DNA from 3 places in the Kosakonia radicincitans DSM 16656 genome. Region 1 is predicted to be linked to each of the others. Evidence: predicted binding sites of a transcription regulator. Region 1 holds the regulator's gene; each other region holds the start of a gene.
The links. Region 1 encodes CRP, which controls carbon source genes, mostly activating them, when cyclic AMP is high. Its sites were predicted from a motif close to ATGTGANNNNNNTCACAT; they were not measured.
Positions count from the first base shown of each region.

Region 2: the regulator CRP is predicted to act here: its motif matches at 1,736-1,753, upstream of Y71_RS14160 (iron-containing alcohol dehydrogenase).
Region 3: the regulator CRP is predicted to act here: its motif matches at 1,977-1,994, upstream of mlc (sugar metabolism global transcriptional regulator Mlc).

Region 1 covers NZ_CP018016.1:405,100-408,379, reverse strand. The annotation lists gene Y71_RS01885 (phosphoribulokinase) at 1-241, shown strand, start outside; gene Y71_RS01880 (OsmC family protein) at 271-675, opposite strand; gene crp (cAMP-activated global transcriptional regulator CRP) at 987-1,619, shown strand; gene Y71_RS01865 (YccS/YhfK family putative transporter) at 1,668-3,280, shown strand, end outside.
Region 2 covers NZ_CP018016.1:2,955,624-2,958,903, forward strand. The annotation lists gene Y71_RS14150 (D-threonate 4-phosphate dehydrogenase) at 1-439, opposite strand, end outside; gene dtnK (D-threonate kinase) at 432-1,679, opposite strand; gene Y71_RS14160 (iron-containing alcohol dehydrogenase) at 1,854-2,990, shown strand; gene Y71_RS14165 (dihydrodipicolinate synthase family protein) at 3,048-3,280, shown strand, end outside.
Region 3 covers NZ_CP018016.1:2,999,281-3,002,560, forward strand. The annotation lists gene bioD (dethiobiotin synthase) at 1-543, opposite strand, end outside; gene mlc (sugar metabolism global transcriptional regulator Mlc) at 669-1,889, opposite strand; gene Y71_RS14375 (multidrug efflux transcriptional activator YnfL/SxtR(Kp)) at 2,019-2,915, opposite strand; gene Y71_RS14380 (multidrug efflux MFS transporter YnfM/SxtP(Kp)) at 3,035-3,280, shown strand, end outside.

The DNA of each region.
Region 1 (3,280 bases):
AGTCGATACTTCTAACCCTTTTGCCGCAAAAGGCATTCCGTCACTCGATGAAAGCTTTGTGGTCATTCACTTCCAGAATTTGCAGGGCATTGATTACCCGTGGCTGTTGGCGATGCTGCAAGGTTCGTTTATTTCCCATATGGATACGCTGGTGGTACCGGGCGGCAAGATGGGGCTGGCGATGGAATTGATTATGACGCCGCTGGTGCAACGGCTGATGGAAGGGAAAAAGATTAAGTAGCCCGGCAAACCGATCGCCGGGCCAGGGCATCAGGCTTCGATAACCTCGTAGGAGTGGGTGATCTTCACGGCCTTCTCCAGCATCAACGCTACGGAGCAATATTTTTCTGCCGACAGATCCACCGCGCGGGAAACCGCCGCGTCTTTCAGCGCCTTACCGGTGACGATAAAGTGCAGATTGATGTGCGTAAACAGACGCGGCGCTTCTTCACGGCGCTCGGAAGTCAGCTTCACTTCGCAGTCGGTCACGTCGTGGCGTCCTTTCTGCAGGATGGAAACGACGTCAATTGCGCTGCAACCGCCCGCAGCCATCAGCACCATCTCCATCGGACTTGGCGCTTTATCCCCGGAATTACCGTCCATCAGAATTTGGTGGCCAGATGCGGACTCACCCAGGAAGGTTAACCCTTCAACCCATTTCACTCGTGCCTGCATTTTATTCACTCCGGAGTAGTAATTTTCTCCACAGATTACGCGTACATAACAAAACTCGCAACGGAAGGCGACCTGCGTCATGCTGAAGCGAGACACCAGGAGACAGGCGTGAAAACCTATGCTAAAACAATCTGGATGCTACAGAGATAAATGGATGTTACGCATGTATGCATGACATCGTAGATTAGAGGCCGCAGATAACGCTGACGGCCTACTTCTCAGGACATGAGAAGCTTTGATTGCAACCCCGGAAGCAGGCTGAAACTACATCCCCGCTTTCGGAGCCAGCTTATAACAGAGGATAACCGCGCATGGTGCTTGGCAAACCGCAAACAGACCCGACTCTCGAATGGTTCTTGTCTCATTGCCACATTCATAAGTACCCGTCGAAGAGCACGCTGATTCACCAGGGTGAAAAAGCGGAAACGCTGTACTACATCGTTAAAGGCTCAGTGGCAGTGCTAATCAAGGATGAGGAAGGTAAAGAGATGATTCTCTCTTACCTTAATCAGGGTGATTTTATCGGTGAACTGGGCTTGTTCGAAGAAGGTCAGGAGCGCAGTGCCTGGGTACGCGCCAAGACCGCTTGTGAAGTCGCCGAGATTTCCTACAAAAAATTCCGTCAGCTTATCCAGGTGAACCCGGATATTCTGATGCGCCTCTCCGCACAGATGGCGCGTCGCCTTCAGGTGACCTCGGAGAAAGTCGGCAACCTGGCGTTCCTGGACGTAACGGGCCGTATCGCGCAGACGCTGCTGAATCTGGCAAAACAGCCGGACGCAATGACTCACCCGGACGGCATGCAGATTAAAATCACTCGCCAGGAGATTGGCCAAATCGTTGGCTGCTCCCGTGAGACTGTCGGCCGCATCCTGAAAATGCTGGAAGATCAGAACCTGATCTCCGCCCACGGTAAAACCATCGTGGTATACGGAACACGTTAATCCGTAAAACGGCGCATCGTTTACCCGGCGCGCCGTTTTTCTCTCCTCATGTGGCGCAGGCTGATTTATCACCCCGAAATCAACTACGCACTGCGACAAACGCTGGTGTTATGTCTGCCTGTGGCGATTGGCCTGCTCGTCGGCCATCTGCAACAGGGTCTGCTTTTCTCACTCGTTCCCGCTTGCTGCAATATTGCCGGTCTCGACACGCCGCATAAGCGTTTCTTTAAGCGCCTGATTATTGGCGGCAGTCTGTTTGCGGGTAGCAGCCTGGCTGTGCAATTGCTGTTGGCGGAAGATCTTCCGCTGCCGCTGATCTTTACCATGCTGACCCTGCTACTGGGCGTCACGGCCGAGATCAGCGCATTGCACGCGCGCTTACTGCCCGCCTCGCTGATTGCCGCCATCTTCACGCTCAGCCTCGCCGGGAATATGCCGGTGTGGGAACCACTGCTGATCTACGCGCTGGGCACGCTGTGGTACGGGCTGTTTAACTGGTTCTGGTTCTGGATGTGGCGGGAACAACCGCTGCGCGAATCGTTAAGCCTGCTCTACCGGCAACTGGCTGATTATTGCGAGGCCAAATACAGCCTGCTGACGCAGCACGCCGATCCGGAAAAAGCCCTGCCGCCGCTGCTTGCACGCCAGCAAAAAGCGGTGGATATGATAAGCCAGTGCTATCAACAATTGCATATGCTGGCGGCCAATCAGCATAACGACTACAAACGCCTGCTGCGCGTTTTCCAGGTCGCGCTGGATTTGCAAGAGCATATTTCCGTTAGCCTGCACCAGCCGGAAGAAGTACAAAAACTGGTTGAACAAACCCATGCCGAGCAGGTGATCCGCTGGAATGCGCAGACCGTTGCCGCCCGTTTACGCGTGCTGGCGGACGATATTCTCTACCATCGGTATCCGACGCGTTTCACGATGGAGAAGCAAATTGGCGCGCTGGAAAAAATCGCCCGCCAGCACCCGGATAATCCGGTAGGCCAGTTCTGCGCCTGGCACTTTAGCCGCATCGCCCGCGTACTACGTACGCAGCGTCCTCTGTACATCCGCGATTTGATGGCAGAGAAGCAGCGTCGATTACCATTTCTCCCGGCGCTGAAAAGCTATTTGTCCCTGAAATCCGCCGCGCTGCGTAATGCGGCGCGCATCAGTGTGATGCTCAGTATTGCCGGCCTGATGGGCAGCGCCCTGCATCTGCCGAAGCCCTACTGGATCATGATGACAATTATGTTTGTTACGCAAAATGGTTATGGCGCGACACGCGTACGCATTGTCCACCGGGCGGCAGGAACCATTGCCGGGCTGGTGATCGCCGGGATCACGTTGCACTTTCATGTTCCGCTCGGCTTTACGCTGACGGCCATGTTATTGATTACGCTGGTCAGCTATCTGATTATCCGCAAAAACTACGGCTGGGCGATGGTCGGCTTTACCATTACCGCGGTGTACTCATTGCAACTGTTGACCTTAAACGGCGAAGAATTTATTGTCGCGCGGCTAATCGATACCTTAATTGGCTGCCTGATCGCCTTTGGCGGTATGGTCTGGCTGTGGCCGCAATGGCAAAGCGGTTTGCTGCGCCAGAATGCCCACGACGCGCTGGAAACAGACCAGCAGGCGATTCGCCTGATCCTCAGCGATGACCCGCAGCC
Region 2 (3,280 bases), 2.6 Mb from region 1:
CGGTCAGGTGCGCCAGCAGTTCGGTATGCCCCGGATAGTGGTGCCCGGCAAGGTGCAGCGCCTCTTTATTCAACGGCGCGGTCGCTATCGCTTTTACCTCACCGTTCATTGCCAGCGCGGTCGCACGTTTGATGCAGCGATACGCCAAATCGCCCGCCTGCGCTTGCACCACGCCCGGTTGCAGCGCATCAGCATCCTCCAGCGGCTCATCAATGACGTTGATCACGCCCGGCGCAAAACGCGCGTCGGCAATCCGATCAATGACCTTCAGTTCCGCACGCGGGGTAATATTCATCGCCAGAATGCGCTGGAAGGTGCGCGCACATCCCACCACCACCACCGGCGCACCGGATAACTCGCCTTCGACCAGCGATTTAATAATAATCTCCGGGCCAATACCCGCCGGGTCGCCCATCGTTACAGCAATGATATTAGTCACTCGATTTCTCCTCGATAAAATGCAGAACCTTAAGCAAGGTCGTTTTGTCGCCAAAGCCACCCGCCCTGGTCATCACCGGTCGTTGCCACTCGCAACCTGTAAAATAGCCCCAGGGCACGCAACCTGCGGCTCGCCCCTGAATATGAAAACCACGCGCACCCAGCGCCTGCGCCACCGCCACAGCAACATCGCCGCCGGAGAGATAGAGCGCCGCAGGCGTCACCTCACTCAGCACCTCGCGCGTTAATTGCGCCAGAAATGCGCAAATTTGCTCACCCAGTTCACTGCGGCTCAGGCCGCGACGAGCGCACAGCGCCGCAATTTGATGACGCGCCTGCACATCCGGGCAGGTGTGTACCAGGCAGTGCTCGCCAGCGCGCAGCGCGGTAATAATCGCCTGCCGGTATGCGGCGCTATCAGCGTCCAGTGCCGCATCAACATCAATCAGCAGGCGCGTCACGCGCGGGTGCGTTGCGGTCTGCTCCAGTTGCTGTTGAGCGATTTCGCTCATAGAGCCAATTATTGCCAGTAGCGCGGCCGGTTTTTTCGGTGCCAGATGGCGTGCCAGCGCATCGCACAGCCCGGCGGAACCCACCAGCAGCGGCGGCGTGGCGGCGCGTGTCGTCTGGGCAATAATCAAATCGAGATCGGCATCGGTCTGCGCATCCACCACCAGCAACAGCGGTGCATCTGCGGTCGCCTGCGCCAGTGCTTCCGCCAGTTGCGCCGGTTGCAGATAGCGACATTCCGCCGTGCTGTGCGCCGCCAGCAGGCAGCCGATATCTGCGCTTTGCACCGGTGTTTTCGGGTCGCTGGCAAATTCGGTTTCCGTCAGCAGTACACCCTGCACATAACACTGCCCGTTGCGGGTGATGCGCCCGGCCTGGGGAAATGCCGGGGCGATAACGGCCGCCGTTGCCTGCAGCACTTGCATCATAGCGGCGACTTCCGCGCCGATATTGCCGCGCAGGGTGGAGTCGATTTTTTTCACTAACCAGCGCGGTGCGTAATGGGTGCCGATCTCCGCAGTCAGCGCGTGAATGCGCGCGGCGGCTTCCTGAGCCGTCAACGCCCGGCTGTCGCTGTTGTAGATTAGCGCCTGTGCCTGGCTTACATAACCTGCCGTCAGCGCCACTTCAACGTGCATGCCCGCCTGCGCCAGGCTGACACCGGCGTCGTTTGCGCCGGTGAAATCATCCGCGAGGATCACGACCTCTTTCACCACCAGTTGTTCGTTCATCCCTTCTCCGGGTCATTATGTTCTGGTTATGATTATATTCAATCATGATTGATTATATGTGAGCAAGATCAACTTAATCAGTTTGTGAATAAATTATAAATTTAGGCCATGTAGTGACGGTGATTGCTATCTGATGATTGAGATTAATCACCATAACAGAGACAGGAGAAGGTCGTGGTAACCATTAACAGCACACTGATTAGCGGCGCGGGGGCGATTCCGGCCATTGCTCCGCTGCTGGCCGGTAAAAAGAACGTCCTGCTGGTCAGCGACGGCAACATTATTAAGCTCGCAGCGACACAACAGATTCGCGCCCTGCTGGAGAGCGATGGCAGACACGTTCAATTGATTGACAATGTACCGCCGGAACCAAGCCAGCACGACGTCGCGAAAATTGTCGGTGCATTACATATCACCGCATTTGATCTGGTGGTTGGCATTGGCGGCGGTAGCGTGCTGGATGTGGCGAAGCTTCTCTCCGTGCTGTGTCACCCGGTGTCACCGGGTCTTGATGCGCTGTTGAAAGGCGAGAAGCCGACGGCGCGCATCGGCTCGCTGCTGATCCCGGCCACTGCCGGTACCGGCTCGGAAGCCACGCCGAATGCGATTCTGGCCATTCCTGAACAGGACACCAAAATCGGCATCATTTCACCGGTAATGCTGCCGGATTATGTGGCGCTGATCCCGGAGTTGACCACCAGCATGCCCGCGCACATTGCCTCTTCGACCGGCATCGACGCGCTGTGCCATCTGATTGAGTGCTTTACTGCCACCATCGCCAATCCGGTCAGCGATAACGTCGCGCTGATCGGCCTCTACAAGCTGCTGCGCAATATCGAAACCGCAGTTAATGAACCGCACAATCTCAATGCGCGGCTGGAGATGCTGTGGGCCTCTTATTACGGCGGTGCGGCGATTACCCATGCCGGAACCCATCTGGTGCATGCGCTCTCTTATCCGCTGGGCGGCAAATATCACCTGCCGCACGGCGTGGCGAACGCCATTCTGCTCGCGCCCTGCATGAAAGTGGTGCGCCCGCACGCCGTGGAGAAATTCGCCCAGGTGTGGGATCTGCTGCCAGATGCGGACACCTCGCTGAGTGCAGAGGAGAAATCCCATGCGCTGGTGGCGTGGTTTGCTGCGCTGGTGAAGCGCCTGAATCTGCCGGACAACCTCGAAGCGCTCGGCGTACCGCGTGCCGATATCCCGGCGCTGAGCGACGCGTCCCTCAATGTTAAGCGGTTGATGAATAACGCGCCCTGCACCGTCAGTCATGCGGATGTACAGGCGATTTATCAGACATTGTTTTAATGCATGACGGATTGTCGGATGGCGCAGCCGCCATCCGGCGCAAACAGAGGAATTGTGATGAACAAACCGATAAAAGGCGTACTGACCGCCATTGTCACGCCTTTTGACACCGGGGGAGCTTTCAACCCACAGGCGCTGAAACAGCAGATCAATCGCCAGCTCGACGCCGGAAACGGCATCTTTTGCGGCGGCACCAATGGCGAATTCTTCGTGCTGAACGCGCAAGAAAAAGTGGCCGTCGCCGCCACCTGCGTCGATGAAGTGGCCGGTCGCGCGCCGGTCGTGGCGCA
Region 3 (3,280 bases), 2.6 Mb from region 1:
ATAATGCGCCAGCCCTGGGTTGATACGGTTCGCCACCCAGCCAATCAGCGGCAGACCGTCGCTGGCAATCGCCTGCGCGGTCAGCAAAGCGTGGTTAATGCAGCCTTCCTGGATACCCACCACCATCACCACCGCCATCTGCTCCTGTACCACCCACTCGGAGAGCGGGCGCAAATCATTCATCAGGCTGCGCCAGCCGCCGGTTCCCTCGACCACCACGTGATCGACTTTTTCACACAGGTTGACCAGGCCGTTAGAAAGCAGGCTGTAATTGATGGGGCAACTGTGCGCAACGCTACTTTCCTCTTCGCTCAGGGCAATCGGGTTTATCGCCTGGTAAGGTAAATCCAGCGAGGAAACGCTTTGCAGTACCAGCGCGTCTTTGTTGCGCAATCCTTCCGGCGTCTCTTTGCTTCCTTTAGCAACAGGTTTGTAACCTGCCACTGTTTTGCCGCTGGCAGCCAGCGCCTGGAGAAGCGCGCGGGATGCCACTGTCTTCCCGACAGAAGTGTCTGTACCCGTTACAAAGAAACGCTTAAGCATCTCGATTTCCACCGTTGTTCTACGAAAATATAAACCAGGAGAATAATTCAGTGGGGAAAGTCTAAGATAAGTATCATCGGCCCAGCTTGAGGTAGCGCAATTTTTACGACAACAATGTAAAAATGTTACCCCTGCAACAAACGGATAAGCAAAGATCCGTTATACATCGCGTCTTTTACCAGCGCGGCACCAGCCATCGTGCCCTGATTGGTGAACTGGGTACTCTCAACGGAAATATGCTGGCTGTATGCCGGTAACGCCTGCTGGCGAATGCAATCGGCAATAGCGGGAAAGAGAATGTCTGCCGCTTTGCTCAGCGGCGAGCCAATGAGTATTTTTTGCGGGTTGAACAAATTCACCATAATGGCAAGGATACGACCAATATTCGCCCCGACGCCGCTGATGATATCTTTCGCCAGCAAATCGCCCTGCTGCGCCGCCTGACATAACCACTCCACCGTTAACGGCTTCTGATGCAGCATTGAACTCATCGACTGGCTCATGCGTAACTGCGCCAGTTCCAGCACGCTTTCAACGCTGGCAATGGTTTCAAGACAACCGTGGTTGCCGCAATAGCAGCGCTTACCGTAAGGGTCCACCTGGGTGTGTCCAATCTCCACCAGGCTGCTGCTGCCCGCGTGCAGCAAGCGTCCGTCGGTGATCACTCCGGCGCCAACGTTGTGGTCAATCACCACCTGAATAACATCGCGCGCGCCGCGTGAAGCGCCGAACAGCGCTTCTGCCATGGTCCACGCGCTGATGTCGTGCTGCACGTAAACCGGCACGCCGGTGTGCTTCTCCAGCGTTTCACCCAGCGGCATATCTTTCACTTCCGTGTAAAACGGCATACGGTGAACGATACCATTCTCGGTATCAATGATTCCCGGCAGCGTGATGGCAATTGAGGTCAGACGCTCCAGGCGATTCTGGTGGCGGGTAAAAAAGCTGTCGATAAGGTGAATAATGCGATCCAGCAGCGGCATCTCATCGCCCAGCGGCAGTTCAAGCCGGTCTTCCACCACCAGCTTGCTGCTGAGATCGCGCAGCGAGAGAAAGATTTCCCCGCGGCTAATACGCAGCGAGAGATAGTGCCAGGCTTCGGTCTCTACCACCAACCCGACCGCCGGACGCCCACGGCTGCCCGGCTCCTGGATCTCCGTCTCCTGCACCAGATGTGCTTCCAGCATTTCACGCACAATTTTAGTAATGCTCGCCGGCGCGAGTTGCGCCAGACGCGATAAATCGATGCGCGAAACCGGGCCAAGCTGATCAATAAGGCGATAAACCGCCCCCGCGTTGGTCTGCTTAATCTGATCAATATGCCCAGGCTGACTATCAGCAACCACCTCTGACTCCCTTATTTTCGCGCTTCGAAATAAACGTTCAGCTATGGTGAAGCACTTCACCAGGCGCCGTCAAATTTTTACCCCGGCTTGTGAGTTACAGCACATTTTGCAATGACTTATGCGTAAAAATCAGCCGATTGCGGCATGTAGAAGTTGCTGCTTGAAACGCGCGGCTGCCGTTCCCTGTTCATGGTGTTTTGCCCACACCAGCCACATTTCGGAAACCGCATCCGCTTCAATAATCGGCACCCAGCGTATTTCATTGAGTTGCACCCGGTGAAACGACGCCGGGAGGATCGAGACGCCCAGCCCGGCCGCCACCAGCCCGATGATCGTCATCGCTTCGCCCACTTCCTGGGTTATGGTGGGGATTAATTGATAGCGCCGCATCAGCCCGAGGATCTCGTCATACAGGCCAGTGCCGACGTGCGGATCAAAAAAAACAAACGGCTCCTGCGCCAGTTCCTTCAGCGACACCGCCTTGCGCGCCGCCAGCGGGTGGTCACGGTGGATCATCGCCAGCAGCGGTTCACGCAAAATCACTTCCCATGCCAGCGTTTCAGGCAGCGGTGTATTGCGCATCAGCCCCAAATCCAGCGAGCCTTCATTCAGGGGAGCAATCTGCTCGCGGGTATTGATCTCCCGCGTCTGAATGTGCACATCCGGGTAGCGCTGGCGAAACGATGAGAGTGTATCGGAAACCGCCTTGATAAACGGCGCCGAAGAGGTGAAACCGATACGCAATTCACCGGTTTCCCCCTGATGCAGACGGGCAGCGCGGGCAGCGGCTTCATCGACCAGGCCCAAAATCTGTCGACTGTCGGCAAGAAACTGTTTGCCGGCGGCCGTCAGCGCGACGCTGCGGTTGGTGCGAGCCAGAAGACGCGCGCCAACCTGCTGTTCGAGCAACTGGATCTGCTGGCTCAGCGGCGGTTGGGAGATATTGAGCCGTGCCGCCGCATGACCAAAATGCAGCTCTTCGGCAACGGCGATAAAGTAACGCAGATGGCGCAGTTCGATATTCATATTTTAAAAGTATTATTTGAGATTATTAATATATTAGACAGAATATTACACCTTTCATACTCTTATGTCCGTGGTAAGCCCGTCACCAGAATCACGGGTATGAAATGTAAGGATCTCCAGTGAGTCGTACAACAACCGTTGACACCGAGCCGGCAAGCGTTGTCAACGAAATTCCTGTCGCGTTGCCGGGACAATTTATTAAACGTGGTACCCCCCAATTCATGCGCGTTACGCTGGCGCTCTTCTCCGCCGGGCTGGCAACTTTTGCCCTGCTCTATTGCGTGCAGCCGATTTTGCCGGTGTTGTCTCATGAATTTGGCGTCTCTCCTGCCAGCAGCAGTATTTCGCTGTCGATTTCCACCGCC